4 regions of the Achromobacter sp. 46006 genome follow, and region 2 is predicted to be linked to each of the others. Evidence: predicted binding sites of a transcription regulator. Region 2 holds the regulator's gene; each other region holds the start of a gene.

Region 1 (2,197 bases), on a different contig from region 2:
GGCATCGGCCGCGCCGCCCTCGAACGGGCGGTGCGTTACGCGGGCGAGCGCAAGGTATTCGGCCGCCCCATCGGCCAGAACCAGGGCATCCAGCACCCGCTGGCGCAGGCCTGGATGCAACTGGAGGCGGCCGACCTGATGGTGTTCAAGGCCGCCAGCCAATACGACGCCGGCCAGCCCTGCGGCCCCGCCGCCAACGCCGCCAAGTACCTGGCGGCCGAAGCCGGGTACAACGCCTGCCAGACGGCGGTGATGACGCTGGGCGGAATGGGCTACGCCAAGGAATACCACGTCGAGCGGCTGCTGCGCGAAAGCTTCATTCCCCGCATCGCGCCGGTCAGCCCGCAACTGATCATGTGCTTCATCGCCGAGAAAGTGCTGGGGCTGCCCAAGTCGTACTGAGGCCGCGTCGCGCCCGGATCGGCCCGCACCGGCCCGGGCTCGCCTTCAGGACTGCTGTTCCAGGCCGGTGCAGGCCGATCGCAGGATGCGCGCGTATTCTTCCTGGCACGGCTCGATGCGATAGATCGGACCGCCGACCGAAATGGCGTAGTGCTCGCCCGACAGCGTCACAGGCCAGGCGATGGCGCCGACGTCCGGAATCGACTCGCCGCTGTTCATGAACCAGCCGCGCTGGCGCGATTGGTCGATGTCCGCCAGCACCGCCTCGCGCGTCACCAGCGTGCGCGCGTTGTAGCGCGTCAGTGGCGTGGCCGCCAGCAAGGCATCGCGGGCCGGCTCGTCCATCAGCGACATGAGCGCTTTTCCCAGCGAATTGGCGTGTACGTCCTTGAACTCGCCCGCAACCGGCGCATATCGGATCGTATGGGGCGAGTCCAGCACGTCCAGGTACACCACCCTGCCATCCTGGGTCAGCTTGGCGAAGACGACGGTCTCCCGCGTTGCGTCCCGCAATTCCACCAGGCTGGGATAGACCCGGTCCAGCACCGGGTCGGCGCGGGCGATGCGCTGCGCCATCGCCAGCAGGCGGCCGGTCGGGTAATAGCCCTGGCGGCGGCCGGTTTCATAGAGATAGCCCAGTCCGGTCAGGGTGCGGATCAGCGCCAGGCAGCTCGACACCGGCACATCCAGCAGCCGGGCCAGCTCCGACAACGGCAAGGCGCGCTTCTCCCGGGCATAGGTTTCGATGATTTCTATGACTCGCAACGCCGTCTTGACACTCATTGCCCGATCCAAACTTGTTAGCACATGAAACAACCGCAACCGCCCGGGGCTAAAGTTCCTTGCGGGGCTGCCGTAATCGTAGCTGAGAATTCCCTGAAAACAGCGCGTTCCTCCGAGACGCCCACATCGCCGTTGGAGTGATCATGGCCGTAACCCCCTTAGCCCCCGCGGCGTTCGCCCCGGCACCCGCGCCGGTCGCGACCCTGCCGGCTGCCGCCGATCCGTCGATCTCCGTCGCGCCAGCGGTCGCCAGCAGCAACAGCGGCGGCGCCGACTCCGCCACCTCGGAGCAGTCCACGTCGCAGAAACTGCCCCTGGACAAGGCGCTCGACGAGATCAACGAGCAAATGAAAGCCTGGTCGACCCAACTGCAGTTCGAAGTCGATCCCGACGTGCATCAGGTGGTGGTGTCCGTAATCGACGCGCAATCGGGGGACGTCCTGCGCACCATCCCGAGTGAAGCCGTACTGAAGATCGCCAAAATGATCGTCAACATGCAAGGAAACGGCATCAAAACCACGGCTTGATATGGCACCAATTTTTTTGCTAAGCCCGTTCCGGCGCTACTCGATGACAGAAGCATCGAATTAGGCCCGCCTTATGCCCTTACCCGGCCAATCGCCGGCACCCTATTTTTGACAGAATCGCATCGCTAGGAAGGAATTTCACATGGCCTCTATCACTAACCTCGGTTCGGTTTCCGGCTTGCCCCTGGAAAAGATCCTGTCGGACCTGCAGGCCGCCGAGGACAAGAAGCTCTCGATCTACACCACCCGCGCCCAAAGCTACCAGACCCGCATCGACGCCTATGCGCAGTTGCAAAGCGCGCTGGAAGCGCTGCAGAAGTCGGCCGGCGTGCTGGGCAAGACCGAGACAATGGCCGCCATCAAGGGCAGCGTCACCGGCGGCACCGCCTTGACGGCCACCGTGGCCGCCGAGGGCGCCGTCGCGGGCCAATACACCATCGAAGTGAACAGCCTGGCGCGGGCCCAGAGCCTGCAATCCGGCGCGG
Region 2 (2,197 bases):
TGGCTAGCAGGATGTCATCCGCTTCCTGCGAAACGCTCTTGGTGGCCATTACACGTGTCCGAAGTGGGAGTCGAGCGGCCGTCAGGCCAGCTCTTCAACAGGTTGCTTGGCCAGCAGAATCGTTGCATGCGCTTGCTGCAGCGCACCACCGAGCACATCGTGCGTCAGCGCCGACAGCAGGCTGTAATCGTCGAAACGGAAGCGGCACAGGAGCGAACTGGAACTGGCCAGCTTCACCAGTTGGGCCGGGGAAAGACGCATCAGGATATCGGCAACCTCGTTGCTGAATCCCAGGCGGAACATCGATGCCGCATAGTCATCGCGCAGCATGCGCTGGGCGAGAAGTAAATAAGACAGATTCACTTCACGAATATCTGCCAGCAAAGAATTTTCGGCTTGTTGCACGCCCGACTCCCTATTCCCTATCCCACCGAAGGGGCTTGATAACCAAGAGCATTCGCAACAATGTTGCGCCCTGCCCGCTGCATCCTGTTTTAATGCGAAATGTATCATTTGTTCGCAATTTAAGTAAAATTTACCACAGGTCATGTCATTTTCTATGACTTATATGACAAATCTTTGTTGATATTGCACAACGCGAGACTTTAGATACAGATTGACATATGAATTTCTGACAAATGTACGTCAATTTGGCAAATAGGCATTCAAAACATTGCGTGCTTTAGCGAATGAAATGCCGTCTTTTGCCGACAATGGCACCTCGCCGATAACAAAATCTTGCTAGCCTTAGCGTAGCCGCGCGTTTGTCGACAATGTCGCAAATTGACAACAACCGACAATGCGTCACGATGGACACCGCCCGACATTTCCGCAATGCCCCACGCAGATGACAGCTTGGTCGAATATGCCCCGCTAGTGCGGAAGCTGGCCCTGCAATTGCTCGCCCGGCTGCCGGCCAGCGTCGAGCTCGACGACCTGATCCAGGCCGGCATGATCGGACTGCTGGACGCCGTGCGGCGTTACCAGGAAACCGCCGACGCGCAGTTCGAGACCTACGCCACCACCCGCATCCGCGGCGCCATGCTCGACGAGCTGCGTGGCCAGGACTGGCTGCCGCGCAGCGTGCGCGCCAAGGCGCGCAAGATCGAACAGGCCATCCAGTCGCTGGAACAGCGACTGATGCGCGCGCCCACGGAAGCCGAGATCGCCCAGCAGATGGAGATCCCGCTGAACGAATATCAGACGCTTCTGCACGACGCGCAGGGTGTGCAGATCGTCCACTACGAGGATTTCGCGACCGAACCCGATACGGGCTCGGGCTCCGGCCAGACCGACTGGACCGCCACGCTGAACCACGGCGCGGCCAGCGGCAATCCGCTCGATTCCCTGCTGGCCGGTGATTTCCGCCAGGCGCTGATCCACGCCATCGACTCGCTGCCCGACCGCGAGAAACTGTTGTTGTCGCTGTGCTACGAGCAAGGCCTGAACCTGAAGGAAATCGGCGCGATCATGAACGTGACCGAGGCCCGCGTCTGCCAGCTGCGCTCGCAGGCCACCGCCCGCATCCGCGCCAAGCTGCGCGAACAGGCCTGGCAGGACCTGCCCCAGGAAGGGCAGATCGCGCAGATCATCTGAAGCGCGACGGCCCGCCCCTTTTTCGGGCCGGTGCGCCACGCCCGACCAGGTACGGCGCCAGCCAGGCCGGATCGCCCTACCCCGCCGGCCACTCCTTGACAGAGACGGCAAGCGCATCCGCCCCAGGGCGCGACACTCGCCGTCAGGCGGTTCCGCCGGGCAAGGCACCCCGCCCCGCCTCCAGGGAAGTCGGCCAGTCCTCCCGAATGCGCTCAAAAAAAACAAATACTCAAAAAAACTCCTAAAGATTGTTTTTGGCCTGCCGTAATCCTGGCAACGGAGAAATTCGCAGACGCAAGAACCCGAATTCTTCCCGTTACAACGATGGGCGGCCCCGCTGCCCGGTTTGAAGAAGCCTTTCTCTCTTGGGAGCCTAAACATGGCTGCAGTTATCAACACCAACTACTTGTCGCTGGTTGCTCAGAACAACCTGAACAAGTCGCAATCTTCCCTGGGTACCGCCATCGAACGCCTGTCGTCGGGCCTGCGCATCAACAGCGCCAAGGACGACGCCGCCGGTATGGCCATTGCCAACCGCTTCACCGCCAACGTGAAGGGTCTGACCCAAGCCGCTCGTAACGCCAACGACGGCATCTCGCTG
Region 3 (2,197 bases), on a different contig from region 2:
GCAGGACGAGGCGCGGGCCGGCTTCCGCTACATGGCCAATGCCTGGCAGGCGTTGCCCGCGGTCGACGGCGCGCATACGCTGGCGCGGCAATCGCTCATGGCCGGCCAATTGGGCGCGGCCTGCTGGCAACTGGCGCATGCGTCGGCTGCCGACGGTGTGCGGGCGACGTTGGCCGGTGTCGTCAGCCCGGAGCGCAAGCTGTCCGGGCGCCTGTTGCCGGTGGCGCTGCTGAAGATGTTCGCGATGCTGGAGATGGCCGGCGGCGTCTAGCGGCGCTTACGCGGGGAGAATCCTGCACGACAAGACAAACAGCCCGCGAATTGCGGGCTGTTTGTCTTGTTGCCCCGGCTGGCCGGGGGAAGCGCGGAGCGGCCTAGCCGGCGACGATGGGCTTGCGACCCGGCGCGTTGCGGGCGCCACGGCCCTGGGCGTCATAGGTGGAGGCGCCGCCCAAACCGCCAATCTGGCGCAGCGCGTCCAGCGATTGCTGGGTGTAGCGCAGGTGCACGTCGATCAAGGCGCCGTTGCGCATGTTGATCTCGTTGGCCGAGGCCGACTTGGACAGCAGGGCCTGCCAGACGCCGGACAATTGCGGATGCAGCACGGCGGCCTGCTCGGTGCCGGCGTGGCCGGCGGGCAGGCCGATCTCGGCCAGCAGGCCGTCACGGGTGTTGCTCAGGTCGACCAATTGCCGGGCGACACTGCCCTTGCGTTCGGTGATGTCATGCAGCGCGTCGACGTTGCCGGGTCCGACCAGCACCTTGGTTTCTTCTTCCAGGATGGAAGAAAACTCGGTGATCAGAGCGTCTTCCTGTTTCAGGCAGGCTTGCAGGGACTCGACAGGGCTCATGGTCATGCTGGGACGGGGCGGGAGGCGAAGGTCGCGAAAACGGCGGATTGACGACGGGTTTATTTCAGCAGGTCGCGGGCGCTGGCGATCAGGCCGTCGGCGATGCGGCTGGTATCGATCTTGAGCTGGCCCGAGGCGATGGCGGCGCGGATGGCGGCAACGCGCTCGACGTTGATGTCGTTCGAGCCGTCCTGCAGGGCGAGCATTTTGCGCGAAGCCGAACTCAGCGCGACTTGCGAGCTGCTGGCGCCGCTTGCGCCGCCGGCGCCATAGGCCTGGGCGACCGCGGACTCGGCGCGAGGGCTGACGGCGTCGGGCGAGATGGGCCGGTTGGTGGTCGAATTGATTTTCAAGGTGTTCTCCGCAGGGCGTCCTGGGTCGGTTTGCGACGGGTCCGCCTACTTATGCCTCTGTAACGACAGAGCCGGAAAGAACTTTAGGGCAGGCGGCCTGTTGCCGCAATGCGATATGTAACATGACCTAAAGTTGTATTTCGACCAGGCCGGCGTTGCGCACCACGCCGCTGACCACCTGGCCGCTGGCGGTGCGGACCTGCACGGTGGCGCCGGGCGCCGCGTTGTCCAGGGCCAGTCCTTCGCTGCTGACGACAAAGCCCTTGCCGCGGGCGTTGATGCGCACATTCGAGCCACGCAATACCGACTGCGCGTTGCGCAGCGCCGTACTCTTGACCGGCTGGCCGGCATTGATGCGATAGGCCGCCGTCATGCCGATCACGGCTTCGGGGCGTGTGATGGCGCCGGGCGGCAGGGCCACCAGGTCGCCCTCGCGCGGGGTCAGGTCGGCCGGGGTCAGCGCCTGGCCCGCGGCGATCATGCGCGAGGCGACATAGTAGTTGCCCGGCACGCTGACCGTGGCTTGCAGGTAGGTGGTCCAGGCCTTGGGGGCGTTGCAGCGCACGCCCACCGTCATGCGCGAACGCAGCCTCATACCCGATGGCATAAATGGGGACATGGCATCGCAGGGCGCCAGCCGCTCGACCCGCGGCGGATCGAGCGCCACGGAAGGCTGGCCGGGCAGGGCGGCCAGTTGTTCCAGCAAATACGCCTGCGCGGTGGCGATGATGGCTTCCGGCGCCTGCGTCGGGGCGTCCTGAGCCTGGGCTGCCACGGCGGGGGCCAGCAGCAGGGCGGCCAGGCAGACAGCGCGCGCGCGGAGGATGGCGGGGGATTTCATGATGTCTGAATTGTAGAAGCCCGTGCCGCGCGGCAATACGTGAATTGGATGAGAAATGATGGGTTATTTGGTTGATTGTGTTGTGCCGCCGAACCCTATGATGCCGTCATCCAATGGGATAGCGGTGTGTCCGCCGTCCCGGGTTTCATCCG
Region 4 (2,197 bases), on a different contig from region 2:
GCCCGAGCGCGACGGCGAGGTGATGCCGAGGTGGCCGAACCAGTGTGGCGCCAGCAGATCCTTCCACTCGACCGGCGCGGGAATCTTGTGCGCCTTGATGTAGCGCGTGTTGTAGACGATGCCGTAGCCGGCCAGCGCCTGGCCCAGGTACATGCCGCCCGGGTCGTTGATAGGATAGTTGCCGATCTTGTCCGGCACGTCCTTGTTGGCCACGTCGGAAGACTTTGCCAACAGCTTGTCGCGGCCCAGCACCTCGAAGGCATCGGGAGCGCTGGCCCAGAACACTTCCGGACGCTGGCCGGCCGGCGTTTCGCGCACATAGGCGATGCCGGATACGGTGTTCTTGTTGAGGATCTCCAGCGTGATGCCGGGGTTGGCCTTCTCGAATGCGGTCTTGTAGGCCTGGGTCAAATCTTTCGGGAACGACGTGATCACCGTGACGGTGCCCGCCAGGGCGGGTGCGGCGCAGGCGGCCAGCAGCGCCCCTGCAAGGGCTGTGCGCATTGCATGCATGGTTTGTCTCCGTGGTTTTTTGATTTGTCCGGAGACCTTAGCGGCTGCATGCGCCGCCAGTCCAATCACAAATTTTGATGCGCGCCATCAGTGTGGCGGGCATTCGGGAGAACCCGCGCGATCGCGCGGGCCTGGGGCGGCCGCTTAGGCCGTGGCCGACACGCCGCCGTTCGCCTTGGCCATCGCCTTGATCTTTTCGTTCATCACCTGCTGGATCTGGTTCATGATCTGCAGCGCCTGACCGTTCAACGCCTGCAACTGGGTGGCCTTCTGTTCCGCCGACGCATTGCTGTCGCGCACGCGTGCGATCTGCTCCATGACGCGCTTGAGCTGGCGCTGCAGTTCCTTGATCTGGCGGGTGTAGTGGTCGTCGTTGTCGGACGATTCGGTTTCCTCGGCCTGGCCGACCTTCATCGCGCCGGCATTGGTGACGCGGATCTTGCCGTCGGGGGTGACGGTGACGCCCTTGTTGTCGTCCTTGGCATCCTTGTTGGCCTGGATCTTCTGTGCCCATAGGTCGGCCATGCTGCCGATGCGCGAGGTGCCGCTGATGGAATCAATGGCCATGGAGGTCTCCCGGGAGAGGATTGACTGGGGTTTCCACTAATACGGCATGGCGGCGGGGAACTTAAGTTGCCGCCTGTTCCCGGCCCCCTTTACACTGGCGCCCGCTCACACCAATCACTCCCGGGGATTCCATGTCCAATTCCTATTTTCCGCGCTGGCGCCTGGCGGACGACGCCGAGCCGGGCGTCATCATCGCGCCCGACGAACGCCTGTCCTGGCCCAAGAATGTGGCCATGGGCGCGCAGCACGTGGTGGCGATGTTCGGTTCCACCGTGCTGGCGCCGCTGCTGATGGGCTTCGATCCGAATGTCGCGATCCTGATGTCCGGCATCGGCACCCTCATTTTCTTCCTGTTCGTGGGCGGGCGCGTGCCCAGCTACCTGGGGTCCAGCTTCGCCTTCATCGGCGGCGTGATCGCCGTCACCGGCTATGCCGGCGGCGGCGCCAACGCCAATATCGGCGTGGCGCTGGGCGCCATCATTGCCTGCGGCCTGGCCTACACCCTGATCGGCGTGCTCGTCTGGATCGCCAACGGCCGCGCCGGCGGCGGCGCCAATTGGATCGACGCCCTGATGCCTCCGGTGGTGACCGGGGCGGTGGTCGCGGTGATCGGCCTGAACCTGGCGCCGATCGCCGCCAAGGGCGCCATGGGCGCCTCCGGCTTCGACAGCGCCATGGCTATCGTCACCATCCTGTGCGTGGGCGGCATCGCCGTCTACACCAAGGGCATGGTGCAGCGCCTGCTGATCCTGGTCGGCCTGATCCTGGCCTGCGTGGTGTATGCGATCCTCGCCAACGGCATGGGCCTGGGCAAGCCAATGGACTTCTCGGCCGTGGCCGCCGCCGCCTGGTTCGGACTGCCGCATTTCGCCGCGCCGGTCTTCAAGGCCGAGGCCATGGGCCTGATCGTGCCGGTGGCCATCATCCTGGTCGCCGAGAACCTGGGCCACGTCAAGGCGGTCAGCGCCATGACCGGCCAGGACCTGGATCGCTACCTGGGCCGCGCCTTCGTCGGCGACGGCGTGGCCACCATGGTGTCGGGCGCGGTCGGCGGCACGGGTGTCACCACCTACGCCGAGAACATAGGCGTGATGGCGGTGACCCGCATCTATTCGAC

What was found. The regulator FliA, encoded in region 2, starts transcription of late flagellar genes. The targets are predictions, from matches to a motif close to CTAAAGTTTNNNNNNNNNNNGCCGNTA.
Region 1: the regulator FliA is predicted to act here: its motif matches at 1,235-1,261, upstream of AC6LKG_RS13860 (flagellar protein FlaG).
Region 3: the regulator FliA is predicted to act here: its motif matches at 1,265-1,291, upstream of flgM (flagellar biosynthesis anti-sigma factor FlgM).
Region 4: the regulator FliA is predicted to act here: its motif matches at 1,120-1,146, upstream of AC6LKG_RS15475 (FlxA-like family protein).

The regions. Positions count from the first base shown of each region.
Region 1 is NZ_JCBANN010000024.1:49,105-51,301, forward strand. Features, by position in the region: gene AC6LKG_RS13850 (acyl-CoA dehydrogenase family protein) at 1-402, shown strand, start outside; gene AC6LKG_RS13855 (IclR family transcriptional regulator) at 448-1,185, opposite strand; gene AC6LKG_RS13860 (flagellar protein FlaG) at 1,329-1,712, shown strand; gene fliD (flagellar filament capping protein FliD) at 1,855-2,197, shown strand, end outside.
Region 2 is NZ_JCBANN010000078.1:6,877-9,073, forward strand. Features, by position in the region: gene flhC (flagellar transcriptional regulator FlhC) at 1-49, opposite strand, end outside; gene flhD (flagellar transcriptional regulator FlhD) at 82-405, opposite strand; gene AC6LKG_RS24055 (RNA polymerase sigma factor FliA) at 835-1,596, shown strand; gene AC6LKG_RS24060 (flagellin N-terminal helical domain-containing protein) at 1,976-2,197, shown strand, end outside.
Region 3 is NZ_JCBANN010000070.1:12,056-14,252, reverse strand. Features, by position in the region: gene flhF (flagellar biosynthesis GTPase FlhF) at 1-271, shown strand, start outside; gene AC6LKG_RS23130 (flagella synthesis protein FlgN) at 375-851, opposite strand; gene flgM (flagellar biosynthesis anti-sigma factor FlgM) at 911-1,204, opposite strand; gene flgA (flagellar basal body P-ring formation chaperone FlgA) at 1,332-2,045, opposite strand.
Region 4 is NZ_JCBANN010000030.1:5,369-7,565, forward strand. Features, by position in the region: gene AC6LKG_RS15470 (ABC transporter substrate-binding protein) at 1-513, opposite strand, end outside; gene AC6LKG_RS15475 (FlxA-like family protein) at 658-1,080, opposite strand; gene AC6LKG_RS15480 (solute carrier family 23 protein) at 1,212-2,197, shown strand, end outside.